One region of the Plantactinospora soyae genome, then DNA from elsewhere that is predicted to be linked to it. Evidence: riboswitches for the same ligand, from Rfam matches in the RefSeq annotation. Region 1 holds a riboswitch; the other holds the start of a gene.
The links. A riboswitch is a leader RNA that binds a small molecule or an ion and turns the genes downstream of it on or off. The one in region 1 is predicted to bind cyclic di-AMP.
Positions count from the first base shown of each region.

Region 2: another riboswitch for cyclic di-AMP. It lies ahead of H4W31_RS00685 (coiled-coil domain-containing protein); the one in region 1 lies ahead of H4W31_RS19000 (C39 family peptidase).

Region 1 covers NZ_JADBEB010000001.1:4,242,046-4,249,153, forward strand. The annotation lists gene H4W31_RS18985 (hypothetical protein) at 1-1,319, opposite strand, end outside; gene H4W31_RS18990 (SigE family RNA polymerase sigma factor) at 1,316-1,828, opposite strand; gene H4W31_RS18995 (cellulose binding domain-containing protein) at 2,093-3,601, opposite strand; gene H4W31_RS19000 (C39 family peptidase) at 3,787-4,557, opposite strand; cyclic di-AMP (ydaO/yuaA leader) riboswitch at 4,564-4,716, opposite strand; gene msrB (peptide-methionine (R)-S-oxide reductase MsrB) at 5,069-5,527, shown strand; gene H4W31_RS19010 (lectin) at 5,679-7,108, opposite strand, start outside.
Region 2 covers NZ_JADBEB010000001.1:158,286-165,393, forward strand. The annotation lists gene H4W31_RS00660 (ABC transporter ATP-binding protein) at 1-283, opposite strand, end outside; gene H4W31_RS00665 (ABC transporter permease) at 283-1,221, opposite strand; gene H4W31_RS00670 (ABC transporter permease) at 1,304-2,272, opposite strand; gene H4W31_RS00675 (O-acetyl-ADP-ribose deacetylase) at 2,836-3,339, opposite strand; gene H4W31_RS00680 (cation diffusion facilitator family transporter) at 3,376-4,290, opposite strand; gene H4W31_RS00685 (coiled-coil domain-containing protein) at 4,454-5,470, opposite strand; cyclic di-AMP (ydaO/yuaA leader) riboswitch at 5,474-5,605, opposite strand; partial or broken gene H4W31_RS00690 (SDR family oxidoreductase) at 5,954-6,978, opposite strand.

The sequences.
Region 1 (7,108 bases):
CTGCAACGCCAGAGGACCGCCTGCGGCTCGCCCTTGGCGTCCTCGCTCTGACCCGTGACGGTCCGTCCGTCGTCGCTCATCATCCAGCCGGTGTTGCCCGGCGCGGACTTGTGACTGTGCAACGGTGGCAGCACCAGCGGTCCGGCGTCGGTGAGCAGACCGGCCCGATCGCCGATGAAGCCCACCATCCAGCCCTGCGCGTTGCCGCTCTGCGGCCAGAACGAACTGCGGGGCACCTCGACGAACCGGCCGGTCGGCAGGTGCAGCCGGGCTGCCGTGCTGACCTCCTCACCCTTCCCGCCGTTGCCCGGACCGCCCCGGGTCGCGACCCCGGTCACCCAGCCGTCGCGGATCGACTGCGGCCGGAAGGAGTCGGCGGGAGCGCCGGCCACGAGCGGGGTCGGCAGGCGCTGTGCCGTTCCGTCCGGGCGCCACAGGTACCCGAACTCATGCTGGCCCTCCCGGTCCAACAGGACCCCGAGCACCGTGCCGGCCTCGTCGATGTCCACCGCCTGGCCCCACGAGCCGTCGTCGGGGAGCGGAAGGTCGACTGCCGGAGTCGACGACCCGCGCCAGATCACCGGCTGGTCCCGCTGCGCTTCCCGGTACCCGACGATCTGGTTCGCCTCGTTGATCGCCAGAGCCTGCCCCGACGTCACGCCGGGCAGCTTGCTGACCTTCTTCCCCCGGTACAGGTAGGGGACCGGGCCGTTCGACGTCCAGCCGCTGCCGACGGCCACGCCGGCCGAGGTGACATCCGCCAGCCGCTGGTCGTCGCCGGGCAGGTTCACCCGCGCAGGCGTGCCGTTGTCCCAGATCAGTACCGGATAGGTGCCCCGGCTGCCGCTCGGGTACGACCGGCCGAGGACGAACCTGCCGGTCGGATCCGCGCCGGTGACCAGGCTCTTCGGATCGCCGCCCGGAATGGCCAGCCGGTGCACCGTGCACCGGGTCGGCGGGGTCAGCGCCGACGCGGGCGGTGTCGGTGTCGGGCCGCCGGTCGGCGTCGCCACGCGGCTCGGGTCGATGCTGGCGCTCGGGTCGACGGTGCCGCTCGGATCCGCCGTCGCCGGCGCGCCGGTGCTGCGGTCCGCCGCCGGCCCCGGGGAGATCACCTGCAACGTCATCGGTACGGCGGCGACCGCGGCCACCGCGAGTACGGCCGCGCTGCTCGCCCCCGTCATCCGACGGGTCCGCCTACGGCGCCGCGCCTCGGCCACCGCCCCGACCAGATCGATCCGTCCCGGCCGGTCCGGTTCGGCGTCCAGCCGACGCAGCATCGTGATCATGTCTTCGTCGTCGTTTCGCACGTTCTTCATCGACCCTTCCCGATTTCCGCGTACTCGTGGTCGCCGAGCAGTCGCCGTAGTGCCTTCAGCCCGTGCGAGGTCTGGCTCTTGACCGTCCCGGCCGAGCAGCCGAGGACCTCGGCGACCTCGTTCACCGGCAGGTCGTGCAGGTAACGCAGCACCAGGACGGCCCGCTGCCGGGGCGGAATCCTGGCGAGGGCGTTCCGCAGCACCGTGCGCTCCGCCACGTCCTCGTCGACCGTGGGCCGTACGTCCGGCGTGGTGCCGAACAGCAGCACCCGCCACCACCCCTTGCGCTGGCTGTCCAGGAAGGTCCGCACCACGATCGCCCGTACGTAGGCCTCCAGGTGGGTGGCTCGGGCCGCCTTCGACCAGTTCAGGAAGAGCTTGGTGACGGCCTCCTGCACCACGTCGTCCGCCTGGTCGTCGTTCCCGCACAGCGAGTACGCCAGCCGGCGCAGGCTCGGAAGCCGTGCCGTGACGTACTCGAGGTATTCCGCTTCGGGTTCGTCCCGCATTCGCCAACCTCCGTTGGGATCCCACCTACAGACGGGAACCGCTCCGGATCGGTTGTACGACGGCGCCACCGGATTGGCGAGGGCTGCCGCAGGCCGATCCCGCGCGGCGGTCGGCCGACCGGCCGCAGGGCCCCGGAATTCTCTCGCGTCGGGGGTCGCGGCGCCGATCGGGGCCGAGGACGATCGGGCCCTGCCGCTCGTGGCGGTAGGGCCCGATCCGGGGAGGCCGGTCCGACTCGTGGCGGCGCGGTCCGGGGGAGTCGATCAGCTACAGGCGGCACCGTTCAGGGTGAAGGGCGTGGGCGTGGTCGGTGAGCCGCTGGCGGTGAAGCCCAGGTTGATCGAGCCACCGGCCGGGATCAGCGCGTTGTGCGCCTCGTTGGTGACCGTCACCTTGGCGCCGGTCTGCTGGAACTGTCCGTGCCAGTGACCCTGGACGACCTGGTTGCCGGGGAAGGACCAGCCCAGCGACCAGCCGCTGACGGCCGATCCACTGTTCTGCACCGTGACGCTGGCGGCGAAACCGCCGCTCCAGGAGTCGGTCACCAGATAGGAGACCCGGCAGGTGGTGGACGCGGTGCCGGTCACCGGCACGATGGCGCCGAAGTCGTCCCGGGCGGTGGCGAAGTCCTGGAAGCCGAGGCCCGCGCCGCCGGACCGGGTGACCGTGCCGGCCGCCAACACGGTGCCGTCGGACTGGACCGCGTAGACCGGTCCGCCGCTGTCGCCGCTGCGCGCCGCCTCCTCGCCGTCGAGCTGGGTGGCCTCGACGAGGTCCTCCCGGTCGTCGTAGTGGAAGTCGACCCGGAAGTTGCAGACCGGCCGGGCGAGTTCCCCGGCGGTGGTCGAGCCGGACTGGCAGAGGAACTGACCGGGGAAGACCTCGGTCCAGCCGGTCACCCGGACCCGGGTCTCGTCGTTCGACCCACCGGTGTAGACATCGCCACCGGCCGTGGCCGTCGAGATCAGCATCGTGTCGTGGTCCTGGTTCTTGTGCGTGGCCGGTCCGATCGGCGTACCGGTGCCGTCCCGCCACTCTTCGCCGACCTCGCTGCAGTGCCCGGCGGTGAGCAGGTAGTTGGCCCCGGAACCGGCGTCCCGGACCCCGAAGCCCGAGGTGCAGCCGTAGCTGGCCCAGATCCGGGCTCCGCCGTTCCACGGGGCGGCGTCGTCCTCCCGGGAGCGCGGGACCATCGGCTGCCGCGCCACGACAGTGGTCCGTACGCCGGTGGCCGGCAGCTTCGGGAGCGTGGCGTTCGGCGTACCCGTGACGGCGATCTCCAGGCCGCTACCGTCGGTCCGGAGCTTCACCGCGTGTGCGGCGTCCTTCGGGTTCGCCCGGACCGCCGGGTCGAGCCTGGCGGCGGCCGCCTTCAGCTCGACCTGCGAGTACGTCGCGTCGACCACCTCGACCGGTGCGGTCCGGCGGGCACTTTCCACCGTCGTGGCGACGCTGGCCGGAAGCTGTCCCTTCCACCACAGGGTGACGTGGTCGTCGACCAGGCCGATGCCGGCGTAGCCGGTGGAGTTCCCGGTCTCGATCGCGGTGCGGATGATGCTCGCGGCATCGATCAGGGGGATCTGTGCGGTCATCCGGTCACTGGTGGCGGCCGGCAGCAGGTCGAGCACGGAGGCGCCCGCGTTCGCCACCCGGAGCGGCTGTAGGGGTGCGGTCGAGGCGGCGACCCCGGGTGCGGGGCCGGCCAGGGCGGCGGCGCCGATGAGTCCACCGGCGAGAACGGTGCGAGCGATGGCATTCCATGTTCGCGTCATGCGGCAAAGTCAAGCAACGCCGGCTGGCCGGAGACAGGAGGGAAACCCGGCAGGACTCCTCCTGCCGGGCTTCCTGCCGGGCGTGCGATCCGGGGCGTGGTTCCGGTCAGGCCGCGCCGGGATGGTGCAGTTCTGGTTGGCGGCGCCGGTGCGGTTCCAGGGCCGCGTCCGGACCCCGTTCGCGATCAGGCGACCGTGGAGTAGCCGCGGGTGGCGATCCAGTTGGTCATGTCGATCGTGCTCATCCAGTAGGTGCTGGGGCCGTACATGCCGGAGCCGTCGGCGATCTTGACGGTCCGACCGTTGTCGCCGTAGCCGATGATCGTGACGTAGTGGCCACCCGGGAAGTCGTGCCAGACCCCGTCGGCGTCGGTCGCGCCGCCGATGATGTTGGCCACGACGGCATAGCCGCTGCCGATCGCGTGTACGGCGTCAGCCTGCAACTGATCCATCTGAGCGGGTGTGGCGTCCTCGTCCGAGATCTCCCGCGTCTGGTACACCTGGCTGCCGATGGCGCCGTTGAGCATCCGGGTGGTGTCGAAGGCGGACGCGGTGCCGTGGACCGTGGTGCCCAGCCCGTTGGCGAGATCCTGCTGGCTGACGTCGATGCCGCGTGCGGTCAACGCGTTGTGCACGGCGGCCGGGCCGCAGTAGTAGAAGTTGATCTGGTACTCGAACGAGGTGTCCAGGGTCTTTTCGGCGGGGCCCGCCGGAACGGCGGGTCGGGTGGGCTTTGCGGCCGTGTCCCGGTCGGCCACCGCAGCACCCATGACCAGCGAATCCGAGGTGACGGCCGGGCCGGGAGCGGTGGCCCCCGGCAGCAGGGCGCCGGCCGTGGCGGCCGTCGCCGCGGTCAGCAGCGCCGCCGACAGCAGCGCCATCTTCTGGCCTCGGCGCGGCGCGGTGGGTCCGAACAGGCCGCGAATTCGGTGCACATCGGGACCGGGGAGACGCACGTGCATTTCTCCTTCCGCTGCCGCCTACCGGGTTAGCTGACGGGTTCGGGCGGGAAAGATGCGCCCTTCCGCGGTCGCCTGAAGCGTCCTACGGATTCACCCCAAGGTGTGGAATGGGTCCCCGGCTCGCAACGATCTGCGATTGAGCGGTCCGGCCCGGTGTCATCACGGTTTGATGACTGATGACCGAGCCCGGATATGCGAGGCTACGGTCCGACTTCTCGACCACCAAGCCCCGCATCAGGGATGTGATCGATTGCATTCGCCGTCAGGCGGATAGCAGGCGTCGCCTTCCAGAAGAGACAGCCATTCCGGAACGCGACACCGGGCGCCGAGTGGCATCGCCGGCAGGAATTGGGGGTCGCCGAGGCAGGCAACCGGGAACCGCCGTACGAAATGGGACACGGTTGGTCGATCTGGTCGACGTGTCACCGTTCCTGGCGGTTTCCGGGCGGGCGCCCCGGGTAGGCGGCCTGGCACCGGACGTTATGTCAGCGGAGGAGGAACTACTGTGCCGCGCGAATATCGTAAGGACCCGGACGTCATCTCCCGGTTGTCGCCGGAACAGTATCAGGTCACCCAGGAGAACGGAACGGAGCGAGCCTTCGGCAATGTCTATTGGGACAACAAGGAGCCGGGAATCTACGTCGACGTGGTTTCCGGTGAACCATTGTTCGCCTCTGTCGACAAATATGACAGCGGTACCGGCTGGCCGAGTTTCACCGCCCCGATCGTACCGGAGAACGTGGTCATGATCCGCGACACGAGTCACGGCATGGCGCGTACCGAGGCCCGGTCGGCGCACGGCGACAGTCATCTCGGCCACGTGTTCGACGACGGCCCGGCAGAGCAGGGCGGCCTTCGTTACTGCATGAACTCCGCCGCGCTCCACTTCATCGCATTGGCCGACCTTGAGCGTGAGGGCTACGGCGAGTACCGCAGGCTGTTCGAGTCGGAGACGCCCGACTGAGGCCGCCCTGATCAACTCCGATCGCAGGCGTGGCCCTCGGCGTACCGGTGACGGCGATCTCCGGGCCGCTGCCGTCGGTATGGAGCCAAGAAGGAAGCCCGGCAGGAGTCCTGCCGGGCTTCCTGCCGGGTCGTCCCGGCGGACCCACCGGTCAGGCCGCCGGGACGGTCCACTTCTGGTTGGCGGCGCCGGTGCAGGTCCAGAGCTGGGCCGGCGTGCCGTTGGCCGGGTTGTTGTCCACCACGTCGAGACACTTGCTCGCGCTGGCACTGGTCAGGTCACGGCCCGCCGTGGCGGTCCAGCGCTGGTTGGCGGCCCCGGTGCAGCTCCAGAGCTGGGTCCGGGCCCCGTTCGCCACGGAGTTGTCCCGGACGTCCAGGCACTTGCCGAGAGCTCGGACGGTGCCGTCGGTGCCGAGGGTCCACTGCTGGGCGGCGGAGCCGTTGCAGTCGTAGATCTGGACCGCGGTGCCGTCGAGGCTGCTCGCTCCGGCGACGTCCAGGCACTTCCCGCCGAGGCCGACGATCGTCCCGGTCCGGCCACCGCCGCCCCCGCCACCGGACTGGGTACCCGACCAGGTGAAGGTCGCCGTGGTCCGGGCCGGCAGGGTGTACGTGAACGACTGTCCGCCCCAGACCACCCGAACCGACTGTGCGCCGGTGCCGCCGTTGTGCGCGATCAGCGCCTTGGAGCCGTCCGGGTTGATCCAGGCGACGTTCTGCACCGTGCCGTTGGCGGTCGAGTCGATCCGGTACGCGCCCGGCTTGACGAACTTGGTGAGGTGTCCGGTGGTGTAGTACTCGATGGTGTTGTCGACCTGACCGGCGCGCGCGCCGCCCTCCTGCACCGTGACCAGGCCGGTGCAGACGTCGCAGCCACCGTTGTGCGGGCCCATGCTCTGGTTCAGCGCCAGGCTCCACTTGACGACGCTGCCGCTCCAGTTCCTGGTGTAGTTGACGATGTCGGCCAGATCCTCGTTGTGCTGGTTGCCGATCCAGGTGCCGCCGGAGTGTTCGGTGCTGAACTGCCGTACCGACGGGTACTGGTCGTGCACCTGGGTACCGACGCTCGGGCTGCCGCCGTAGCCGTGCCAGGCGATGCCGCCGAACAGCGGATCGTTGCGCAGCGCGGCGTCCGAGACGATGCCGGCGCCGATCTGGCCCCAGTCGCCGTAGTTCCAGTCGTGGATCATCACCTTGGTGGTGATCCCGGCACCCCGGAAGGCCGGCAGCAGGTGGTTCTTGGTGAACTCCAGCAGCCCGGACGAGTTCCAGCTCATCCCCGGGTAGTTCATCGCGGTCGGGTTGCCGGCCTGGCAGCAGTTCGGCTCGTTCTGCACCGAGACGTAGTTCACCGGGATCCCGGCGGCCTGGTACGACTGGACGTACCTCACGAAGTACTGGGCGTACATCGGGTAGTACTCCGACCTCAGCCAGCCCATCTGGTCCATCCGGCCGTTGTCCTTCATCCACCCCGGCGCGCTCCACGGCACGCCCTTGACCCGCAGGGCCGGGTTGAGCTGTCTGGCCTGCGCGGTCAGCAGCCGGACGTTGGTGTCGTAGCCGTTCGCCCCGAAGTCGC
Region 2 (7,108 bases), 4.1 Mb from region 1:
CGTCGAAGCGTACGGTGCCGGTGACCTCGAACCGGCGCGGATCCAGCAGCCCCAGTACGGCCCGGATGCCGATCGACTTGCCCGCGCCGGACTCGCCGACGATCGCCATCGCCCGCGCGGGTGCCACCCGGTAGGACAACCCCTCCACCAGGGTCAACATGGCCGAGCCCCGCCGCACCCGTACGGTGAGGTCCTCGACCTCGACCACCGGAGTGGTCCCGGGTGCGGTGGATGCCGGCGGCCCAGTGGGCCGGTCGGCCTGGGTGGGTCCGGAACGGGTCATCAGCGCTCCTCGGTCAGCCGACCGCGGAGTCCGTCCGCGACCAGGTTCAGGGACAGGACGGTGACGAACAGCGCCATGCTGGGCAGGACGACCAGTCGGGGATCGCTGCTGAGGTACGCGTCCCCGGTGGCGATCAGGTTGCCCCAGGTCGGCTCGGGCTCCGGTACGCCGAGTCCGAGATAACTCAACCCGGCCTCGATCATCATCGCGGTGCCGATGGTGAAGAGCGCGAAGCCCAGCAGCGGCGGCAGGACGTTCGGCAGGATGTGGCCGAAGATCACCCGGTACGCGGCGGCGCCGTCGCTGCGGGGTGCGGTGACGAAGTCCCGGTGCCGGACGGTCAGGGTCTGCGACCAGGCCAGCCGACCGAACCGGGAGACCCCGAAGAGGCTGATCGCCAGCGTGGTGTTGGTGAGGCTGGGACCGAGGTAGTCGGCGATCACCAGGGCGAGGATCAGGCCGGGGAAGGCCAGCAGCGTGTCGAAGAGCCGCATCACGAACGTCTCGTAGAGGCCGCCGAAGAAGCCGGCCGTCACCCCCAGCAGGGCGCCCGCGAGCAGACTGATCGCGGTGGCACCGAGCCCGACGATGATCGACACCCGGCCGCCGTGCAGCAGCCGGGACAGCACGTCGTTGCCGAGTTCGTTCGTGCCGAGCGGATGACCGGGTGAGCCCATCGGGGCCATCGCGTTGGCCAGGTCACCGGTGACCGGGGACGGCAGCGACAGCAGGGCCGGCCCGGCGAAGCAGGCCAGCACCACGACGACGAAGACCGCGGCCGGGATGCCCACCGACGGCGCCCGCAGCGCGCGGCCGAGTTGGGCGAGCCGGGCGAGGTGGCGGTCCCGGCCGGGAGCGGAGATCCACGCCTCGTCGGCGTCGGAGACCGCGATCGGCGCGGGGTCCGACACGTCCCTTCGCTGTACGTCGGTACTCATTGCGATCGCCTCTCCCTCGTCTGTCCCGCCGTGCCGCCGCCCGACCCGGTCACCAGCCCCGGGCCGGTACCCCGGAGCCGGTTCATCCGGCCCGGACCCGGCGACGCGCGCCCGGCCGTACCCGTGGATCGAGTCGCATCTGGATCAGTTCGCCGACCAGGTTCGCGACCACCACGCCCACCGCGATCAGCACGATCGCGCCCTGAAGAAGGGTCGCGTCGCGGTTGTTGATGGCGCCGAGCACCAGGCGGCCGATCCCCGGGATCGAGAAGACCTCCTCGACGATCACCACGCCGGAGAGCAGGAACCCGGTGGTGAGCGCGATCAGCGTGATCAGCCCGCCGACCGAGTTCCGAGCCACGTGCAGGACCAGGATCCTGGGTTTGGACAGGCCCTTCATCCGGGCGAGGGTGACGTACTCCTCGCTCTCCAACTGCTCGTAGATCTCGCTGCGCAGCACCCGCATGTACTCGGGGAAGACCGACACCCCGAGCGCGACCGACGGGATGATCATCGCCTTGATGTTGGCGCCCCAGCCCTCGGTGGCGGGGTCCACCCAGCCGATCGAGGAGACCATCCGGAGGCCGGTCGCGAAGACCACGATCAGCATCAGCGCCACCACGAACGCCGGTACCGAGTTGCCGATCAGCCCGAGTACGGTGACGAACCGGTCCGCCCAGCGGAACCGCAGCGAGAGCACGGTGGTCAGCAGCGCCAGGGTGATGCCGACGATCTGTGCGCCGACGAGCAGTTCGACGGTCGGCGGCAGCGCCAGCCGGATCGCCTCGCTGACGCTCTGGTGGGTGATCACCGAGGTGCCGAAGTCGCCCCGTACGGCGGCGCCGAGCCAGTCCAGGTAACGGACGTAGAGCGGATCGTCCAGCCGCAACTGGGCGGTCAGTTCGGCGGCCGCCTCGGGGGTGTAGAAGTCACCGAGGATGGCGTAGACGACGTTGCCCTGCAGGATGTTGACGAGCCCGAATCCGAGCGCCGTCACGCAGAGAACGACGACCAGCATCTGGAGCAGCCGGGCACCGATCACCCGGAGCATCGCGGTGTTCCTTCGTGGGATCGACGACGCCGGCTGATCATCCTGGACTCCCTTGCCCTCTGGGGTCGTCGCGTGCGTGCCCGACCCGTCCGGATCGGCTGGGACGCCAGGTGGGACCGGCTCGCCGCTTAGCCGGACGCTACAATTCGGTTCCGCTCATAGCAACGCCCCCCTCTGTTGGTTCTGCTATGCGGAACATTTCGTGGCCGTTTCGTAACAACATCAAGAACGGACCGGTCGACCCGGCTCGGACATCCGGCCGGCACGTCCCGATCCGGGGCGCGCGAGACCGACAGAACGGCGGAGGACAGCAACCTGCTCCGTCTGTCAGGATGTTGATCGTCTGTGTTCCGCGAACCAGAATGATCGCGTCCGCGTCCGCGTCCGCGTGCGGCGGCGGCACGGGCGGGCGGCGACACGAGCGGCGGCCCGCGAGCGGGCGGCGACACGAGCGGCGGCACGGCCGGACGGCGACACGAGCGGCGACACGGCCGGGGGTCAGCCCCGCGGGCCGTCGCGCGGGTACCCGCGAATCACCGGGCGGGTGTCGACGGCCGGCGGGTTCAGGCCGCGAGCGCGGTGCGCAGCAGGTCCAGGGTTTCGGCGTCGAAGGCGATCAGGCGGATCCGGGACACCTCCGTCGGCGTCGACCGGAGCGTCGTGACCGCGATCCGGGCCGCCTGCTCCGGCGGAAACCCGTACACCCCGGTGGCGATGGCCGGAAAGGCGACGCTGCCGGCACCCAGCTCGTCGGCGACGGCCAGGCAGCGGCGGTAGCAGGAGGCCAGCACCCCGGCCTCGCCGTACCGGCCGCCTTCCCAGACCGGGCCTACGGTGTGGATGACGTGCCGGACCGGCGGATCCAGGTCGAACGCCGGGGTCGCCATCGCCTCACCGGGTGGGCACGGCCCGATCTTCCCACCCGCCTCGGCGAGCCGGCGGCCGGCCGCCCGGTGGATCGCGCCGTCCACCCCGCCACCGCCCAGCAGCGACTCGTTGGCCGCGGTCACGATGGCGTCCACGTTCTCCGTGGTGATGTCGCCGAGTACGACGTCGATCGTGGTCATGTGCCGATGGTGCCAGTCAACCGCCGACGGCGCGCGTCACCACGAGGTTCCATGACAGAGTCGCTCGGCGCTCGGCGGTTCGACCTGGAGGGTGGCGTGTTCGATGCCGAAGTCGTCGTGCAGGTGTCGACGGGCCGCCGCCAGTACCGCCGCCACGTCGGCACCCTCGCCCAGGTTCAGGTGCGCCGAGGCCACCTCCATCCCGGAGGTGAGGGTCCAGACGTGCAGGTCATGCACCTCGGTCACCCCGTCCAGGCCGGCCAGCCGCTCCCGGACCAGGGCGACCTCGACGTGCGCCGGCGCGGCCTGCACCAGTACCCGACCGGCTGCCAGCGCGAGCTTCCAGGTCCGGGGCAGGATGAGCAGACCGACCACGACGGCGACGATCGGGTCCGCGTACCGCCAGCCGGTCGTGGCGATGACCGAGGCGGCGATGATGACGCCGACCGAACCGAGGAGGTCACCCAGCACCTCCAGGTAGGCGCCGCGCAGGTTGATGCTCTCCTTGGCCCCGCTACGCAACAGCAGGAAGGCCACCACGTTCACGGCCAGGCCGCCGACGGCGACGACCAGCATCGGCCCGGCCGCCACCTCGGGCGGATCGTCAAACCGGCGGACCGACTCCACCAGTACGAAGATCGCCACTCCGGAGAGCAGCACCGCGTTCGCCAGCGCGGCGAGCACCTCCAGGCGGTACAGCCCGAAGGTGCGCTGTGGATCGTTCGACGCGCGGCCGGCGGCGATGATCGCCGCGAGTGCCATGCCGATGCCCAGTACGTCGGTGAACATGTGTCCGGCGTCCGAGAGCAGCGCGAGCGAGCCGGTCAGCCAGGCGGCGACGGCCTGCACCACCATATAGACGGCCAACATCCCGAAGGCCAACCAGAGCGGTCGGCGATGCCGCTCCCCCGCCCACGCCTGCGGAGTTGCGTGCGCGTGTCCGGCGCCCATCTGTGGCCCCCTCCCCGGGCCGGCCCCCGCCGTCCCGGGAAACAACGTATGCGGACATCGCTATGTATGCAAGTTGAAAGTGGATGTCACCACGCAACCGCCCCGCCACCCGGAGTGGGTGGCGGGGCGGTTGCGGTTGGTACGGGGTGTTGCGTGCGATCGCTTACAGCATCGACATGTGCACGTGGTCGGTGTGGTCACTCGGACCGCTGTACGACTTCCAGCCGGTGGCCGGGAACCAGATCTCCTTGTACCAGATCACGTAAAGGATGCCCAGCCTGTCGGCGTTGCGGACCAGGAAGGCGGTAAGGTCGTTGCCGTACTTCATCTGATCGTCGTTCGCGGCCCGACTGAAGCCGGAGTTCTTCAACGACCAGTCACAGGCCCGACCCTTGGGATGCTCGAAGGGGCCGCCGTCGCGGTGGCAACCGACGAACCTCTTGAAGCCCGCCCGCCGAACCTCGTTGTACGCGTGCAGGGTCCGGGACGTGACGCATCCGTTGGTGGTCGGATCGTCCCTGTTGCATCCCTCCCCCGGGAAGCCGTCCGCCATCCCCGGCCCCGGCCGGGCGACCGCCGACTTGGCGTCCACGAGGCCCCGGTCGGGGCGCGACCTGCCGCCGACCAGCGAGAGGGCCTTCTCGGCCTCCTGCCGCTGCTTCTTGATGATCTTTTCCTGCGCGGCCTGCTTGGCGACCTCGGCGTCGACCGCCGCCTTGGTCTGGCTGACCTGCTCACGCGCCTGGTTCAGGGCCCGGAGCTTCTGATTGTTGAACAGGTTCAGCTCGTCCAGCGCGGCGGCCCGGTCGACGAACGAGTCGGTCGAGGCGCTGTTCAGCAACATCGACACGGCACTGAGCTTGCCGCTGCGGTACGACTCAGCGGCGATCTTGCTCGCCTCCGGAGCGAGCGCCGCCAGCCTGGCCTCCGCCTTTTTGAGGTCTCCGGCGAGCTGCGACTGCCGCTGCCTGGACTTCTTGACCGCGGCCTGGGCCTCCGCGTACCGCCTACCAGTGGTGGCGAGTACGTCACCGAGGATCGGCGAGTCGACGTCCTCCTTGGGAGCCGCCGGCTTCGGTGAGGCCGGCGCCGCCGACGCTGCCGACGGAACCACGATCAGTGCTGCGGCGGTGAGCAGTGCCAGGGCAGTCGCCAGCGATCGGCGTAGGGGTGCCCTCACATGTATCCCTTCCGTCGGCCGCCGACCGGGTTAGCTGACGGGTTCGGGATGGAAGAGGTCCCTACCGCTCGCGCGGATTCACCCCACGTGCTTGGGTCCCCGGTTCGCCGGGTGGCGATTAGGCGGCGATCAGCGCCGGCACCACGTGGTATCCGGCGACTATGAACGGCAGACAGCATACCTGGTTTCACTTCCAGAATGGCAAGACCCGATTGGCGACAAAAGCGTTGTCAGTCAACAACTATCAGTAATCATGGCGTGGCAGATCCATCGAAGAACATCCTTTGAGTCGCCGTTATCGACATACTGCTGTCGGCTATTTACCTAGCGCATGGACGGCAACCCGCCGACCGCTCCGAGAGATGTCCTATTTGACCGGTCGACGATTACCGACCACCTGCGACAAACCGCAGGTCAGAGCGGTTTGAGGCGGCAGGTCGACGGATCCACGGCCGGAGGTCGGCGACCGGGCGGCGACCGCGACTACCGCCGCCGCAGCGCCGCGGCGCCGAGCACCGCGCCGACGGTCGCGGCGGCGACCAGCCCGGCGGCGAGCAGACCCCGGTGCTGCGACAACCACAGTTGTGGACTGCGCGCCCCGGACCGCCGGTCGAACGAGCCGTGCGCTCCCGGGTCCACCCCACCGCCGTCGTCCAGCGGGTGCCACAGGTTGCTCGGCCGGTCTGGATCGGCCGGCTGGTCGGTCTGCTGCCCCGAGTAGCCCGAGCGGGCCAGATAGCGATCGAGCAGGCCGGGTACGCACCGGTTGGCCAGGATGGTGCCGACGGTGGAGGCACCCACCCAGTACTCCCGGCGCTGCGGTCTGTCGGCCGCGTAGACGATGGCCTGGGCGGCGACCTCGGGCTGGTAGATCGGTGGCACCGGCTGGGGCCGGTTACGCAGCCGGGACAGCACCCAGTCGAACTGCGGGGTGTTCACCGCCGGTAGGTGCACCATGGTCACGCGCACCGGACTGCGATCGTGCAGAAGTTCACAGCGTAGCGACTCGGTGAAGCCGACGATCGCGTGTTTAGCGCCACAATAGGCGGACTGTAGCGGAATCGACCGGTACGCCAGTGCGGATCCCACCTGCACGATGGTGCCGGACCCCGGGGCACCATCCGCCGGAGCGCGGCCTGGGTGCCGTACACGTAACCGAGATAGCAGACCTCCGTCACCCGGCGGAACTCCTCCGGACCGATCTCCGAAAACGGCGCGAACACCGACGCGAAAGCGTCGTTCACCCAGAGATCGATCGGTCCGAGTTCACTCGTCGCCCGGTCGGCCGCCGCCTCCACCTGGGAATGGTCCGACACGTCGGTCTCGATCGGCAGCGCGACGCCCCCGTTGGCCCGTACGTCCTCGGCGGCGGCACGCAGCCCCGTTCCGCCCCGGGCCAGCAGGGCAAGTCGCATTCCCCGTCGGGCCAGCAGACGTGCCGTGGCCCGGCCCACTCCCGCGCTCGCTCCGGTGATCACCGCCACCCCCGGCGCAGGTCGGGCACGCATCCGTCGTCTCCTCTGTCCATCCTGGCCGCCGGACCCCTCGCCGCCGGGGACCAGCTCGCGCCACACCGGGCCCCGGCCCCGCCCCGGGCCCCACCAGCGCCACTGCCGGCACGCTGGCCTGCCCGGCTAC